3 regions of the Photorhabdus heterorhabditis genome follow, and region 1 is predicted to be linked to each of the others. Evidence: predicted binding sites of a transcription regulator. Region 1 holds the regulator's gene; each other region holds the start of a gene.
What was found. Region 1 encodes CRP, which controls carbon source genes, mostly activating them, when cyclic AMP is high. Its sites were predicted from a motif close to ATGTGANNNNNNTCACAT; they were not measured.

Region 2: a site for CRP is predicted at 3,424-3,441, ahead of yrbN (protein YrbN). Genes of this name have one in related genera too.
Region 3: a site for CRP is predicted at 3,148-3,165, ahead of AM629_RS00170 (CidA/LrgA family protein). Genes of this name have one in related genera too.

The regions. Positions count from the first base shown of each region.
Region 1 is NZ_LJCS01000022.1:46,019-52,133, reverse strand. It holds gene AM629_RS09845 (phosphoribulokinase) at 18-887, shown strand; gene AM629_RS09840 (OsmC family protein) at 1,013-1,420, opposite strand; gene crp (cAMP-activated global transcriptional regulator CRP) at 1,742-2,374, shown strand; gene argD (bifunctional acetylornithine/succinyldiaminopimelate transaminase) at 2,424-3,635, opposite strand; gene AM629_RS09825 (aminodeoxychorismate synthase component II) at 3,759-4,334, opposite strand; gene AM629_RS09820 (YcgJ family protein) at 4,577-4,927, shown strand; gene ppiA (peptidylprolyl isomerase A) at 5,043-5,612, opposite strand; gene yihA (ribosome biogenesis GTP-binding protein YihA/YsxC) at 5,919-6,115, shown strand, end outside.
Region 2 is NZ_LJCS01000051.1:6,712-12,826, forward strand. It holds gene AM629_RS15680 (carbon starvation CstA family protein) at 1-1,365, shown strand, start outside; gene AM629_RS15685 (DEAD/DEAH family ATP-dependent RNA helicase) at 1,432-3,348, opposite strand; gene yrbN (protein YrbN) at 3,338-3,418, opposite strand; gene nlpI (lipoprotein NlpI) at 3,522-4,406, opposite strand; gene pnp (polyribonucleotide nucleotidyltransferase) at 4,532-6,115, opposite strand, start outside.
Region 3 is NZ_LJCS01000001.1:32,607-38,721, reverse strand. It holds gene AM629_RS00185 (NAD-dependent malic enzyme) at 1-591, opposite strand, end outside; gene cdd (cytidine deaminase) at 806-1,690, opposite strand; gene AM629_RS00175 (CidB/LrgB family autolysis modulator) at 1,970-2,665, opposite strand; gene AM629_RS00170 (CidA/LrgA family protein) at 2,668-3,096, opposite strand; gene metG (methionine--tRNA ligase) at 3,227-5,254, opposite strand; gene apbC (iron-sulfur cluster carrier protein ApbC) at 5,475-6,115, shown strand, end outside.

The sequences.
Region 1 (6,115 bases):
ATTATGGAGTTTACTGTATGTCCGCCAAACATCCGATTATTGCAATTACCGGCTCTAGCGGCGCCGGAACAACAACAACGAGTTTAGCTTTCCGTAAAATTTTCCAGCAACTTAATATCAGTGCGGCGCAAATAGAAGGGGACAGTTTCCACCGTTACACCCGCCCTGAAATGGATGCTGCGATTCGTAAAGCCAAAGAACAAGGCAGACATATCAGTTACTTTGGGCCAGAAGCCAATGATTTTGGCATGCTGGAAAAAACCATGATTGACTATGGTGAAACGGGTGAAGGCCGTCGTCGGAAATATCTTCATACTTATGACGATGCCGTTCCTTACAACCAGCTACCCGGTACATTTACACCATGGGCATCCTTACCCAAGCAAACCGATGTGCTGTTCTATGAAGGTCTACATGGTGGCGTTGTAACACCACAACATAACGTTGCCAGCCATGTCGATCTGCTGGTAGGAGTAGTGCCGATTGTCAACCTTGAATGGATACAGAAACTTATCCGTGATACCGGGGAACGAGGACATTCACAAGAAGCGGTGATGGATTCTGTTGTTCGTTCTATGGATGATTATATCAATTACATTACGCCACAATTTTCGCGAACACATATCAACTTTCAACGTGTCCCTACCGTGGATACCTCCAACCCATTTTCAGCCAAAGCCATTCCATCATTGGATGAAAGTTTCATTGTCATCCGTTTCCGTGATCTGACTCAGATTGATTTCCCGTACCTGTTATCAATGCTACAAGGCTCATTCGTTTCAAGTATTAATACCATTGTGGTTCCAGGCGGAAAAATGGGATTGGCAATGGAATTAATTATGACGCCATTAGTACAACGATTGCTGGAAGGGGAAAAGATTTGCTGATCAGAACCTGGGATAAATGTAAAAAATCCAGTCTCTGAATTCACATCTTTACATTATTCAGTTAATAAAACAGGTAACTGAAATGTTAGTTACCTGCCGTTATTTTTTAATCAATAAATAATATCTTAATCTGCATCTTTAATTTCAAAACTGTGGGTGATTTCAACTGACTTTCCCAGCATCAACGAAACAGAGCAATATTTTTCTGCGGAAAGTATAACAGCACGTTCAACCGCTTTATCTGTTAAATCTTTGCCTGTCACAATGAAATGCAGATTTATATGAGTAAACAAGCGTGGCGCTTCTTCACGACGGCGGGAAGTTAATTTTACCTCACAATCTATTACGTCATATCTACCTTTCTGCAAAATAGAAACAACATCAATCGTACTGCAACCACCCGCTGCCATTAATACCATTTCCATTGGGCTTGGTGCCTTATCGCCGGCATTTCCATCCATCATTATCTGATGACCCGAAGACGACTCCCCCAAAAGAGATAACCCTTCAACCCATTTTACCCGTGCTTGCATAATCCCCCCTTAAACCATTTTTTGCATTAAAGCCTACCCTTTCGGTATTAAACTGGCAATCTAATGCGCAGTTCATGATGCTGAAACAATACAAGACAAGACAGAAACCTTTTCCTGTGCTACAAACAGAAGCAGGTCAGGTATATATTAGGTTAGGATCAATACTCAGGGTTCAAATTTTAGATAACCTATATAAAACTTTCACCTGTCGGTTTTTCGACAAACTAATATGTTAAGCTAGTGTCTTTATAAGCCAGCCTGATGAGAAACTTTTAGATTCTCATGTTATTTAGGCAGCGATAACAACAGAGGATGAAGCGAATGGTTCTCGGCAAGCCACAAACAGACCCCACTCTTGAATGGTTTTTGTCACACTGCCATATTCATAAATATCCATCTAAAAGCACGCTTATTCATCAAGGCGAAAAAGCAGAGACGCTTTACTACATCGTAAAAGGCTCTGTTGCAGTTTTGATTAAAGATGAAGAAGGCAAAGAGATGATCCTCTCCTATTTAAATCAGGGAGATTTCATTGGCGAACTTGGATTATTTGAAGAAGGGCAAGAGCGTACAGCCTGGGTACGGGCTAAAAGTGCCTGTGAAGTGGCTGAAATTTCCTATAAAAAATTCCGCCAACTGATTCAGGTCAACCCGGATATTCTAATGCGTTTATCTGCCCAAATGGCAAGCCGTTTGCAAACGACTTCTGAGAAAGTCGGTAATCTAGCCTTTCTGGATGTTACCGGCCGTATTGCTCAGACCTTGCTGAATTTGGCAAAACAACCAGATGCTATGACCCACCCGGATGGGATGCAAATCAAAATCACACGTCAGGAAATTGGCCAAATTGTTGGCTGTTCCCGTGAAACGGTTGGTCGTATCCTGAAAATGCTGGAAGATCAAAACCTGATTTCCGCACACGGCAAAACAATTGTTGTTTACGGTACACGTTAATACCTGATGAATCAGCGCATTATATTTGCGCTGATTTTTCTTGTATTCGTTATACTAACTGGCTAATCGTCTTTTCCAACCGTTCCATTCCCTGAGCAATCTCTTCTTTACTGATAATCAACGAAGGTGTGAAACGCAGTACATCACTGCCAGCACTCAGCAACATTAGCCCATTTTCAGCAGCCAGTTGCAGGATATCTTTAGATTTTCCCTGATACTGCCCTTTTAGTTCCGCACCAATCAGTAATCCTTTTCCACGGATCTCACCAAATACGGAATATTGCTGATTAATATCGTTCAAAAAATTCACAATTAAATTATGACGTTTTTCAACCCCATCCAGAACCTCTGGCGTATTGATAATATCAAACGCAACATTTGCGACTGCACAAGCCAGCGGATTACCACCGTAAGTCGTACCGTGAGTTCCCGGCACCATAACCGAGGCAATATTCGCGGTGGTCAGCATAGCACTGACAGGAAAACCATTTCCTAGTGCTTTCGCTGTGGTGATAATATCCGGTGCAACATCATAATGCATATAAGAAAACAGTTTGCCGGTACGTCCCATCCCACTTTGTACTTCGTCAAACACCAGCAGCACCTGATGTTTATCACAAAGCTCACGCACCCCATGAATAAACGCAGATGTTGCAGGAGTTACTCCCCCTTCTCCCTGAACAGGTTCCAATATAACCGCACAAGTATGGTCATCCATGACTGCCTTTACCGCCTCTAAGTCATTAAAAGGTACATGAATAATATCTGCGGGTTTTGGCCCAAAACCATCAGCATATTTTGGCTGACCACCAACAGAGACAGTAAAAAGGGTACGACCATGAAATCCCTGATGGAACGCAATAATTTTGGTTTTATATGGGCTGTGACGGGTAATGGCATAGTGACGAGCCAGTTTAAATGCAGCTTCATTCGCTTCTGCACCTGAATTAGCAAAAAATACCCGTTCAGCAAACGTAGCATCAATCAATTTCTGCGCCAATATTAAAGCCGGTTCATTGGTGAAAATATTACTGATATGCCAAAGTTTCTCTCCTTGCTGCTTCAAAACATCAACCAACTCAGGGTGACAATGTCCCAAAGCCATAACAGCAATACCACCCGCAAAATCAATGTATTCCTTCCCTTGTTGATCCCATACACGACTACCTTGCCCTTTCACCGGTATAAACTGTGCCGGTGAATAGATTGGCAACATGACTTGATCGTAGGTATTTCTATTTACTGCGGCATGTTCTGTCATTTTCCCACCCGATTTTTATATATACATTATTTAAAAGTGAAAATATAATCACAAAATACGCATAAAAAATCAAAGATGGGCCAATGAAAAAGATGAATAAATGAAGAAATTATTGGTATCTGGTTAATATCTAAGGAAGTTTCTCAGTAGCTGATGCCCTTGCTCGCTGAGAATACTTTCTGGATGGAACTGCACACCTTCCAGAGGCAACGTGCGGTGACGAATTCCCATGATTTCATCTACATTGCCGTCATGCTGGCTCCATGCAGTCACCTCAAATGAAGCAGGTAATGTTTCCGCAGCAATCACCAATGAATGGTAACGGGTAACCGTTAATGGCCGATTAAGACCTTTAAACACACCTTGCTGATTATGATGAATAGCAGAAGTTTTCCCATGCATGACTTCTCTAGCTTTTACTACACTGGCACCAAATGCCTGTCCAATTGCCTGATGTCCAAGGCAAACACCCAAAATCGGCAACTGCCCCGCAAAATGCGAAATCGCAGTCAGAGAAATGCCTGCTTCATTTGGCGTACAGGGGCCTGGGGAAATAACAAGATGAGTGGGAGCTAATCTCTCAATATCCTCAAGCAGTAATTCATCATTGCGCTTAACTAAAACATCTATTCCCAATTCACAAAAGTATTGATATAAGTTATATGTAAAAGAATCGTAGTTATCTATTATTAATAACATAGGAAACAATCCTACTCATTTATCGCTGTATTTGCTGTCCTGCCACTCCTGCAATTTATTTATCATGAACAACATGACTTTCAGGTAAAACGGCCTAACGACAACGGGGCGGCTATCATAGCACATCAACATTTGTAGCATAGCACAACAAAATCAATGGCTATCTTTTACTCAATCAACTTACCCTCAAACCTACAAAACATATGCTCTATTTTGATATTCCATAAGTAAAGGTAATTGTTATGAAGACAAAACTGATTATAGCATCTCTTTTTCTACTGTCCTTCCCCACGCTAGCCACAACTAAGGCTGCCAATATTTTCTTCCCAGTAAAAGGCGTGATTTGCGATAAAAAAGGAAAATATTGCGCTGATCAACAAGGTGTGTCGGTAAAATTAACCGAAAAGCATTTAGGAAAAAAAGCAGCAGAACACCTGAAAAATGAGATTGGTGATGGTAAAGATATTGACTTTTCGTCATTCACTTTAAGTAATGGTGTACACTGCGAGAATAAAGAGAAGCAATGCTACAAAGATAGATATTTTCCACGAACCGAAGTGAATAAAGAATTTACCCAAAAGATGTATGAATAATGGCGAAATTGGCCTTCATTCATTCAATGAAGGCCACATTTTTAATCAGATGTAAGTTAACCAAAAGACTAAAAACTGCCGCAACCACCGTAATAGTTCATGTCTCAGAAAAAAATTAGGGGATAATTTCAGCAGATAGGATAACCACGGGTTTAACTGGTACATTCTGGTATGGACCGACATTTTCAGTTTTCACCTGAGAAATTTTATCTACAACGTCCATACCTTTTACGACCTTACCAAATACTGCATAACCAAAATCACGCTGACCATGATCAAGAAAAGCATTATCCGCTACGTTGATAAAGAATTGGCTAGTGGCACTGTCTTTATCGGCGGTACGCGCCATAGAGATAGTTCCACGTAAATTACGCAGCTTATTATCTGCCTCATTTTTAATTGGCGCTTTCGTCGCTTTCTGCTGCAAGTCTTTGGTAAAACCGCCTCCCTGAACCATAAATCCAGGGATCACCCGATGGAAAATTGTATTGTTGTAATAACCCTCATTAACGTATTCAATAAAGTTTTTGGTTGTAATCGGTGCTTTCTGACTATTTAATTCCAGTTCAATATTACCCTCTGTTGTCGTCAGCTTTACATGAGTTTCACCCGCAGCTAAAGCCAGAGGTGCCATTGCGCTCAGAGAACATGCAGTTACAAGCGTCACTAAAATACGTTTAAACATTCTGGGTTCCTATACTATTAAGGTCAACAACACAAGCTGAATCAATTCTAATAATCTCCTCAGCATCGTGCTCAATATTTACTTACATTTACGCTATCAATCGGATGGTGCTTTAGATAAGAATTAATCTTCTCACAATAGGTCAGATTTTATTTCCCAAATAGAGCAGTCACTGACGGCAAAATAGCGGGTTTGACTCAGTCCGTCAGAAATATGTCATTATTTTTAATTCTGTCAACAAGCAGCGGCTATCGGTATAATCCTCTTTGCCATATATTCAGTGCATTTCTCAGGGAGATAATCATTTTGACCATCAAAAACTACAACTATCATATGACCCGTTTTATCACGAGCGCACCTGATATTCGCCATTTGCCTCAGGATGTGGGCATTGAAGTCGCGTTTGCCGGTCGCTCGAATGCAGGTAAATCCAGCGCTCTGAATGCCCTGACAAAACAAAAAAGCCTCGCTCGTACCAGTAAAACACCAGGCCGTACCCAACT
Region 2 (6,115 bases), on a different contig from region 1:
GGTCTTTGCATGGTGGTAGTTCACGCTCTAGAACGTAATCCCTGGGGTACATTTGCAGTACTTATGACCATTCCGGTAGCGATTGGTGTCGGTCTTTGGGAACGCTTTACCGGTAATATGCGGGGTGCAACCTGGGTAGGTATTATCACCATTATGGTATGCGTGATCGCCGGTCCTTACATTCAGACATCCGCTTTCGGTGAATGGTTAAGTCTGCGTACATCAACCGTCAGCATGGCATTACCAATCTACGCATTCTTTGCAACTGCTCTGCCAGTATGGATGCTACTGACTCCACGAGGCTATCTTTCCAGCTTTATGAAAATCGGTGTATTCGGTGCGTTGGTTATAGGTGTGATCTTTATTAACCCAGAGATACAATTCCCAGCAGTCACTGAATTTATTCATGGCAATGGCCCTGTACTGGCAGGTCCGGTATGGCCGTTTATCTCTATCACTATCGCTTGTGGTGCAATTTCTGGTTTCCACGCATTTATCGGCTCTGGTACAACGCCCAAACAGATCGATAAATGGAGTGATATCCTGCCAGTTGGCTTCGGTGCAATGCTAGCAGAATGTGTCGTTGGTGTAATGGCACTGATCGCTGCCACTTCCCTGTATCCTGCTGACTACTTCGCGATTAATGCCTCTCCAGAAGTCTTTGCCACATTAGGTATGGATGTTGTCCACCTACCCGCACTGAGTCAGGAAATCGGCCTCGATCTGAATGGCCGTACGGGTGGTGCAGTAACGCTGGCAGTGGGTATGGCTGATATATTCACTCGTATTCCTTGGTTCAACCAGTTAACGTCCTACTTCTTCCAGTTCGTTGTCATGTTCGAAGCGGTATTTATCCTGACAGCTGTTGACTCTGGTACACGTGTTGCCCGTTACCTGCTACAAGATTTCCTAGGTGATATCTGGGCACCTCTGAAACGCATCGACTGGTTACCAGGTTCCATTGGTTGCAGTATTGTCGCCTGTTTACTGTGGGGCTACCTATTGAATTCCGGCGATATCAACTCAGTCTGGGCGCTATTCGGTGTATCCAATCAGCTAATGGCGTCTATCGGTTTGATGATTGGCGCAACAATTATTCTGCGCCTGTCTGAAAAACGCTGGTATATGCTGACTTGCCTGATACCACTTGCTTACCTGTACGTTACCGTGAACTACGCTGCTTACTGGATGGTGAAACATGTTTACTTCAACTCCGCCGCAAAAGGTTTCAACATCTTCAACGGTACTATTTCCATTGTGATGGTTATCCTTGGCGCCGTAATTCTGGTTTCTTCTATTATGCAATGGCTGAAACTGTGGCGCACACGCAGCGTAAGCAATCCAGTTAAGGTACTAAGCAATTGATCTATTCCATAGATCAAAAACGGCTCCTGTAAAAAGGAGCCGTTTTATCACTTAAATATCAGTCAATTACTGCGCGTTACTATTGCTATAACGGCGGCGTGGAGCAGCAGATGGACCATGGTCATCACTACGGCCACGGAAACTACTACGGCTTTGGCCTTCACCACCGCGACCTTCACCACTGCGGCGCTCGCCACTGAAGCGACGACCACCACCAAAGTTTTCACGATCACGGCGAGGGCCGTTACCGTTACCATTACCGTTATTACGACCACCACCACGACGCTCCCGGCGTTCAAATGGCTGTGCATCACCCAATAACTGCATATTCATTGGCTTATTTAGAATGCGGGTACGGGTAAAGTGAGACAGCAAGTCGCCAGGCATACCTTTTGGTAGCTCAATAGTAGAGTGAGTTGCAAACAGTTTGATATTACCAATATAACGGCTACTGATATCACCCTCATTAGCAATCGCACCAACGATATGGCGAACTTCAACACCATCATCACGGCCCACTTCAATACGGTACAACTCCATTTCACCAACATCACGGCGTTCACGACGAGGACGATCACCGCCACGTTCGCCACGATCATCAAAGCTATTACGACGACGATCATCACGTTCGTTGAATTCACGGCGAGGACGACGAACCGGATCTGGTGGCAGAATCAACGGACGTTCACCCTGTGCCATTTTCAATAATGCTGCCGCCAGCGTTTCTATATCCAGATCTTCCGCCGGTTGCAATTTAGACAATAGAATACGGTACTGGTCCAGATCGCTACTTTCCAATTGCTGCTGTACATTAGCTGCAAATTTCTCCAAACGACGCTGACTCAACAACTCAGCATTTGGCAATTCAACTTCTGGAATAGTCAACTTCATTGTACGTTCAACGTTACGTAACAAGCGGCGTTCACGGTTTTCTACAAACAACAACGCACGACCAGCACGCCCCGCACGACCAGTACGACCAATACGGTGAACATAAGATTCTGCATCCATTGGAATATCATAGTTAACAACCAAGCTGATACGTTCTACATCCAAGCCACGCGCAGCAACATCAGTTGCAATCAAAATATCCAAACGCCCATCTTTCAAGCGTTCCAGAGTCTGTTCACGCAGAGCCTGGTTCATGTCGCCGTTCAAGGCTGCGCTGTTGTAACCATTACGCTCCAGTGCTTCTGCCACTTCCAGAGTTGCGTTTTTGGTACGCACGAAAATAATCGCAGCATCAAAATCTTCAGCCTCAAGGAAACGCACCAGTGCTTCATTTTTACGCATACCGTAAACAGACCAGTAACTCTGGCTGATATCAGGACGAGTAGTTACGCTAGCCTGAATACGCACTTCCTGCGGATCATTCATAAAACGGCGAGTAATACGGCGGATAGCTTCTGGCATAGTTGCAGAGAACAACGCAGTTTGGTGCTCAGCCGGAATTTGACTCATGATGTTTTCAACATCTTCGATAAAGCCCATGCGCAGCATTTCGTCAGCTTCATCCAAAACCAAGCCGCTCAGGTTAGACAGATCTAAAGTACCACGCTTCAGATGGTCCAAAAGACGACCTGGTGTACCCACAACAATTTGTGGTCCCTGACGCAAAGCGCGTAATTGAACGTCATAACGTTGTCCACCATATAGTGCAACAACATTCACATTACGCATATGTTTAGAAAAATCTGCGCATGCTTCAGCTACCTGTACCGCCAGTTCACGGGTCGGTGCCAGCACAAGGATCTGCGGAGCTTTCAGCTCAGCATTAATGTTATGCAATAAGGGCAAGCTAAATGCTGCCGTTTTACCACTACCAGTCTGTGCCATACCCAGCACATCACGACCGTTTAATAAGTGAGGAATACATTGTTGCTGAATTGGAGATGGCTTTTCATAGCCAAGATCTTCCAGTGCAGAAAGAATAGGTGCTGATAAACCCAGATCAGCAAAAGAGATTTCAGTCTCAGTGGTCATGTAATGGTGCCTCATTAGTTATGGCGGCCAGTCTACATAACGCATCGAAAAGAATTTCGGTCATTTTCATTTAAAATGTGAACTGGCTCAAAGTATGTAATTAAACGAACAAATAAGCCCTCATCGGTCAAGATGATGGACTTTGTTAATCGATCTCGAAAAATGTTCGTCAGCTATTGCTGGTCCGATTCTGATAGGTCGTCTTGTTCCTGGCCTAACAGCGCCAACTCCAACAATGCATAGCGGTGCTCAACAAAATTATGTGCATTATTAGCTACCGTCAGCTTGAATAACGCAGATGCGCTATCCTTGTCCCCCAGACTTAGGTAATGTTTACCTAAATAGAAGTCAGTTTCACTGAGATGCTCAGCGAGCGAAGTGTTATCCGTTGCATTCTCTTTTAAGCGATCCATCAATGTATATTCACTGATTTTACCTAAGTAGAATTCAACTATATTCCAGCCCCATTGCCCCCGGTTCGCTTTTTCGTAGTGTTGCGACAAATTTACCATCGCTCCTTTAGGATAAAATTCTTTTTCCACTAGGTACAACCACAACGAACGAAAAGGATCATTTGGATCGTCTTGATAAAACGCCTGCAGATCATCCTGCGCTAACTTATACCGGCCACCGTAATACAACGCGATGCCGCGGTTCAGACGCGCGTAATTGTAAGTTGGATCAAGCTCTAATACAGAATCAAACGCTTCATAGGCGGCATCAAAATTGCCAGCCTGCGTAAAGTAAATCCCCAGATAATTAAAAATCTCTGGAATATTAGGGCGAATAGATAAGGCAATAGAAAAATCATTCCGTGCCAAAGCCCTCAGCCCGAGACTATCATACAGCACACCTCTCTCATATAAAAGCTGTGCGTACTCATCTTCTGTCAATGACCGACTCGCGAGAATCTGTTCCATACGAGCCAGAATAACTTCCTGCTGCAATGAAGGTTGTAACGGAATAGCAAAAACTTCGTTTTTACGCCAATCCTTGCTGCTGCATCCTGTTAAAATAAGTATTGCTACAGCATAACACCAGCGCAGAAAAAAATTCATTTCCTACTCCCGAAAGTCAGACATTGATAAGAATGACCTATCACCCATCTTGCATTTATTGGGCCTCCTGCCCTCGAGTCTATTAAACGGCGCTTTTTTACAAGACACCGTTTATGACATCAAATTTATTCTGCTGATTGTGGTACCTGTGATGCTTCCTCAACAGTTGTACCCGCTGTTGCTTCTTTAATGCTCAAACGAACACGGCCCTGGCGATCAACTTCTAGTACTTTAACTGATACTTCCTGACCTAGCTGCAAATAATCAGCCACTTTCTCAACACGTTTATCCGCAATCTGAGAAATATGTACCAGACCTTCTTTACCACCACCGATAGCAACAAATGCGCCGAAATCAACGATACGGGTTACTTTACCAGCGTAAACACGCCCAACTTCAATCTCCGCAGTAATTTCTTCAATACGACTGATTGCATGTTTTGCTTTTTCGCCATCAGTTGCAGCAATCTTCACTGTTCCATCATCTTCGATTTCAATAGTAGTACCGGTTTCTTCAGTCAGCGCACGGATAACTGAGCCTCCTTTACCGATAACATCTTTGATCTTGTCAGGATTAATCTTGATAGTGTGAATGCGTGGTGCAAATTCAGAAATATCATTACGTGGGCAATGAATTGCCTGCTCCATTACACTCAGGATATGCAAACGTGCACCTTTTGCTTGATTCAGAGCAACTTGCATAATTTCGCGAGTGATACCTTCAATTTTGATATCCATTTGCAGAGCACTAACACCTTCACGGCTACCTGCTACTTTAAAGTCCATGTCTCCCAAATGATCTTCATCACCCAGAATGTCAGACAGAACAACAAAGTTATCCCCTTCTTTCACCAGCCCCATTGCAATACCAGCAACAGCAGCTTTAATCGGTACACCTGCGTCCATCAGTGCAAGAGATGCACCACAAACAGATGCCATTGAAGATGAGCCGTTTGATTCAGTAATTTCAGAAACTACACGAACAGTATATGGGAATTCATTAGCTTTCGGCATGACTGCCAATACACCACGTTTAGCCAGACGGCCGTGACCAATTTCACGACGTTTTGGCGAACCAATCATACCCGTCTCACCAACAGAGTATGGAGGGAAGTTATAGTGCAGCAGGAAGCGATCTGTGCGTTCACCCATCAGCTCATCAATGATTTGTGCATCACGTTCTGTACCCAAAGTCGCAGTAACCAAAGCCTGAGTTTCACCACGAGTAAACAGTGCAGAACCGTGGGTACGAGGCAGAACACCAGTACGTACGTCCAACGCACGAATCATATCCTTTTCACGACCATCAATACGTGGTTCACCACGTAAAACACGACTGCGAACAACATTTTTCTCTAAGCTACCCAAAATCTCATGGATTTCGGCTTCATCCAGAGTTTCATCCTGTTCCAACAATACTGCTGAAACTTCATCTTTGATAGCATCAACTTGAGCATAACGCTCTTGTTTCTCAGTGATACGATAAGCATCACCCAGACGGCTTTCTGCCAATGCGGCGACCCGATCATGTAATTCTTGGTTAACAGGTTCTGGTGTCCAATCCCATTTTTCTTTGCCCGCTTCCGCAACCAATGCATTAATGTTATCAATAACCACCTGTTGTTGATCATGACCAAACACCACCGCGCCCAGCATTTGCTCTTCAGTTAACAGATCCGCTTCAGATTCAACCATCAGTACAGCGCCAGC
Region 3 (6,115 bases), on a different contig from region 1:
CACATCCAGTACCACTGGCAGCGTATAGGCTGGGCTAATGCCACCACAGGCGGTATACAGGGAAAGCTTACCGATAGGAATACCCATCCCGCCAATACCTTGGTCACCCAGGCCAAGAATGCGTTCGCCATCGGTAACAACGATAACTTTTACATTTTGTTTGGTCGCGTTTTGCAGCATGTCATCAATATGGGCTTTGTTTGGGTATGAGATGAACAAGCCTCGGGCGCGGCGATAAATATCGGAAAAGTGTTCACAAGCCTCACCTACAGTTGGGGTGTAGATGATTGGCATCATTTCGTTCAAATGTGCATCCAGCAGGCGGTAGAACAGGGTTTCGTTAGTGTCCTGAATATTTCGCAGATAAATGTGTTTGTCTGCATCATTTTCGAAATCAAGGTACTGTCGATAGGCTCGTTCAGCTTGCTCTTCGATGGTTTCGACGGCTTCAGGTAATAAACCATGCAGGTTAAAGTTGCTACGCTCTTCTTCAGTAAAGGCACTGCCTTTATTCAGCAGGGGGAATTCCAACAGGATTGGGCCAGCATAGGGAATATATAATGGACGTTTACTTTCGTGTTCCAGTTCCATGAATCTTACTCTTTGAACTAAATGGATAACAAGGTCAATTATAGATCCTAAGAGATAGGAAAAATATGTACAGTAAATGTTACTTAATTAGAGGTATTATGGGTGAAAATGAGAGATAACATCCAGATTTGGCTAATAAAATGTTACGTTCACTGTTTTCATTGAGGAAAACCCTCTATCTGATATAGAGGGAAAATTGAATTTTTCATCGAACTTAGAAGGTGTAGTGCTCAAATTTACTACAACCCAAAGTAGCGAGTATGGATTGAGTTGCGCTTCGTTGGGATAAGTGGCTGTGTTTTCCCTCAATGAGTACCGCTCTTTCGATAGCCAAATAATCACCACCAGACATATTCATCAAAATCAGTGCTGCTTGTAGTGGGGGTAAGCTTGGGTTAAATGCAGCATTTTCTGCGTAACGGCCAGAATAGATTTTTCCGTTTTTTCCCAAAAGTGCGATACCACTGTATGAATTGCTGTATGGGGCATGGCTCTGGTTTGCTGCATCTAGTGCAGTTAGTACCAGTTTATCGGTGGTTTCTAATTTATAGCCATGATTAATCGGGTCCATTAACAGAGTGGTAATCCCCAGATCGTTTGGACCAAATGAATCGGGTAAATAGTCACCTAATGTTGAAGGTGTTTGCTTTGGTAGATGGACCTCTAGTTGTGTGCCACTATTAAGTTCGTTCATAAACTGACGGCAGTGACCGCATGGAGAGTAATTCACGGTAATGGATGTCAATTTTTTCTCGCCCCGCAACCAAGCGTGGGTGATAGCACATTGTTCAGCATGAATTGTTTGCTGTAACGGCACGCCGGTAAATTCCATATTGGCACCAAAGTAGAGGTTTCCGCTTTCTCCACGGGCAATTGCACCGACATTAAAATGCGATATCGGCGTGAGGGAACATGCTGCTGCTAATGGCAGCAGAGCAATCGCCAATGTGTTATCGTCAAAGCCACAGGCTTTCTTGATGGATTTCGCTTGTTCAGCGGTAAGCATAGCAGGAAAGTTGTCGTTTCCTGCATAGGGCAAAAGTGCATCCTGTAGTTTAGATGGCAACTGTGCCCAGATAGAGTGAAAACGAGCTTGCATAGAACGATCTCCAAATTAAGTTAAGATAATTTTAGGCTGTTTGGTCAGGTTTTTAATGTGATTAACATCATATATACCTGTTATCTTTCAAGTTGTCTCTTTGTTGGCTGCACTCACTCACCCCGGTCACAGTGTTATCTATGACATAGTTATCTATGCTCCCGGGGATTCGCTCCTTTGCCGTCGCGATCCATCTTGAAATCTATTGGGTATAGATGGTGAAATTTTTGTAATTAAAGCCAGTAATTTAGAGATCTGCATCAAATTTTTTAACTATAACTAGCCAAATAAGTATAGTAGCACTGGGAACACAAAAGGGGCCGTCAGTGAAGTAATGATACCGCAGGTCATCAGTGCTAATGAGCTATATGCGCCTTCAATAAAATTAACTTCCGCGCAACGGGCGGTACCTAAAGCATGTGATGCGGTTCCCATTGCTAAGCCGCGGGATGCTTTAGTTTTTACCTGCAAAATATCGAATAGGTTATGACCAAATACGGCGCCAAGAATACCGACAAAAATGACACAAGCGGCGCTAATTGCAGGAATACCGCCGATAGCATCGGCGACTGCCATTGCGATAGGCGTAGTGACTGATTTAGGAAGTATAGAGGCTGCCATTTCAGGTGTGGCGCCTGTCCACAGTGCAATAGCAGTACCTGTCACCATAGCAACGATACTGCCGATAAAACAGATACTGATGATGGATTTCCATTGGGCCCGGATCTGGTGCAGCTGTTCATATAAAGGAAATGCCAACGCAACCACGGCGGGCTGGAGCAGATCATTTAAAATCCGGCTGCCTGCGAAATAGTGATCATAGGGGGTATTGGTTATTATCAATATCGGAATAAGCACTGCGATAGAAACCAATAAAGGATTAAGAATGGGAACTTTGAGCTGTAGTGAAAGTTTTCTTGCAATGTAGAATACAATCAATGTCAGTGGTAGTGACCACCAAATATGACTTAACATTTTTATTTCTCTTGTTTCTGTTGTTCAATCTTCACTTCTGATACGGAGCCAATAACCGGACGTTCACGGTGAATATAATGGGAACTGTAAGCAACGATAATCATAACAACGGCGGTGCTGATCAAGCATGAAAGGACAATCGGTAGCATCTGTTGGCTGATCTGATCGTAATAATTCATAATGCCTACACCGATAGGCAGAAACAGCAGGGTCATATTTTTCAGTAACAGGCTACAACCGGGTTTTGCCCAGTGAGCAGGGATAAGCTGGAAAGCGAGTAAAACGAACAATATCAACATACCGATAATACTGCCAGGGATAGTGATGGGTAGCAGGGCAGAGACGGCATTACCTGCCAGTAGACACAGATAAATCAGTACAAATGCTCGCAGGTACTGCCAACCTATAATCAGTACTTCACGAAACGACATAACAAAATTCCTAATTCCAGTGAGGCATTCATCATACAATTAACGCTGAAAATGTGCCATAAATCACATTTAAAAAAGCGGGGATCATGGCTGATCCCCGCTAAGATATATTCATAAGATGAATTTATTGCTATTTCACTTGCATACCGGGTTGTGCACCGCTGTCAGGGCTGAGTAGGAAAATATCTTTTCCGCCAGGGCCAGCAGCCATTACCATACCTTCAGAAACACCAAAGCGCATTTTACGCGGCGCCAGGTTAGCCACCATCACGGTCAAACGGCCTTCCAGCGCTTTTGGATCAGGATAACTGGAGCGGATACCGGAAAACACCTGACGAGTTTCGCCACCCAGATCCAGATTCAGTTTCAGTAACTTATCTGAACCTTCTACGAAATCAGCTTGTTTAATAAGGGCGATTCGCATATCAACTTTAGCGAAATCATCAAAGGTGATCGTGTCTTGAATGGGATCATCTGCCAATGGGCCACTGACTTTCTGTGGTGTGTTAATGTTTTCCTTAGATGCAGCAACCATAACATTCACTTTGTCCATATCCATACGGCTGAACAGAGCCTTAAAGGCGGAAACCTGATGATCCAGTAGAGGTTGTTCAATGTCATTCCAAGTTAATTCTGTGTTCAGGAACGCTTCGGCACGTTCTGCCAGACTTGGCAAAACCGGTTTAAGGAAAGTCATTAGAACACGGAACAGGTTGATTCCCATTGAACAGATAGCTTGAAGATCTGCATCACGGCCTTCTTCTTTTGCCACAACCCATGGCGCTTGTTCATCCACATAACGGTTTGCTAAATCAGCCAGAGTCATGATTTCACGGATTGCTTTACTGAATTCGCGGTTATTGAACTCTTCTTCGATCACTTTCGCCCCATCAATAAACTTCTGGTAAAGCGCTGGATCAGCCAGTTTATCCGCCAGCTTGCCACTAAACCGTTTATTAATGAAACCTGCATTACGGGATGCCAAGTTAACAACTTTGTTAACGATATCGCTGTTAACACGCTGAACAAAATCTTCCAGATTCAAATCGATATCGTCAATACGGGAAGAGAGTTTAGCTGCATAGTAATAGCGCAGGCAGTCTGCATCCAGATGATCCAAGTAAGTGCTGGCCTTAATAAAAGTACCACGGGATTTGGACATTTTTGCACCGTTTACGGTCACGTAGCCGTGAACAAATATATTTGTTGGCTTACGATAACCGCTGCCTTCCAGCATGGCAGGCCAGAACAGACTGTGGAAATAGACAATATCTTTACCGATAAAGTGATAAAGATCAGCGGTGGAATCTTTTGCCCAGAAATCATCAAAGCTCAGATTTCCGCGTTTGTCACATAAATTTTGGAAGGAACCCATATAGCCAATAGGAGCATCCAGCCAAACATAGAAATATTTGCCGGGCGCATCAGGAACTTCAAAACCAAAATAAGGGGCATCACGGGTGATATCCCACTGTTGTAAACCGGACTCAAACCATTCTTGCATTTTGTTAGCAACTTGCTCCTGTAATGCACCGGAGCGGGTCCATGCTTGTAGCATGTTACTGAATGCAGGTAAATCGAAGAAAAAGTGTTCTGTTTCACGCATTTCTGGTGTCGCACCAGAGACAGCCGAACGTGGGTTGATCAGCTCAGTAGGACTGTAAGTAGAACCGCAAACTTCACAGTTATCGCCGTATTGATCTTCTGCTTTGCATTTCGGGCAATTGCCTTTTACAAAGCGATCCGGCAGGAACATACCTTTCTCAGGATCATATAACTGAGAAATAGTACGATTCTTAATATGACCGTTCTTTTTCAGCTCCAGATAAATTTTAGTTGATAACTCTTGGTTCTCTTTGCTGTGCGTGGAGTGATAGTTATCATAGCTAACTGAAAAGCCAGTAAAATCCTGATGATGTTCTTGGTTCACGGCTGCGATCATCTCTTCAGGAGCAATACCCATTTGCTGAGCTTTCAGCATGACTGGTGTTCCATGAGCATCGTCGGCGCAGATAAAGTGAACCTCTTTGCCGCGCATTCGCTGAAAACGGACCCAAATATCTGCCTGGATATGTTCCAGCATGTGACCGAGATGGATTGGACCGTTAGCATATGGTAACGCACACGTCACCAATAATTTTTTTGCGACTTGAGACATAATAAGGATCTGACTTCCATAAGTGAAAAAGGGAATTCGATGTTACCTGATCAGAAAAATTGTCGCTAGGGTAACACTTAATCTTAGCGAGTTTTATTGAATAAAAATCGAATCAGTGAGCTGGAAATGAGTTTTTATACCTGATCTTATCCGAACTCGTTTGGTTCTGTTATGATGAAAAGATGGTTTTTAGGTAATAGCGATAATCAAAGGAGCCGGGATGAACTCACAATCCCCCGAGCAGACCAATCCTGACCTGCTGAAATCTCAGGTAACAAAAATACTTGCTACCTTTACACATCTGACATTGGAACACGATCTGACAACTCTAAAAGCACTGCATCACTGCACGATGCTTGATGGTGTTCTACATATTGAATTGATAATGCCGTTCGTGTGGCAACGTGGCTTTGAAGCGTTGAAACAGGCAACAACCCAAAAATTGCAGGCGATAACGGGTGCAAAATCTGTTGCGTGGAAACTGAACCATGATATCAGCACATTACGTCGTGCTAACGATCTGCCAGGAATTAATGGTGTCCGTAATATTTTAGCGGTCAGTTCAGGCAAAGGCGGTGTAGGTAAATCCAGTACAGCCGTAAATCTGGCACTGGCGCTGGCTCAGGAAGGTGCAAAAGTGGGTATTTTGGATGCAGATATCTACGGTCCTTCTGTCCCGAATATGCTGGGAACAACTAAAGAGCGCCCAACTTCTCCAGATGGGCAGCATATGGCGCCTATCATGACTCACGGCCTTGCCACTAACTCAATTGGTTATCTGGTGACCGATGACAATGCAATGGTATGGCGCGGCCCGATGGCCAGTAAAGCATTGATGCAGATGCTACAAGATACATTGTG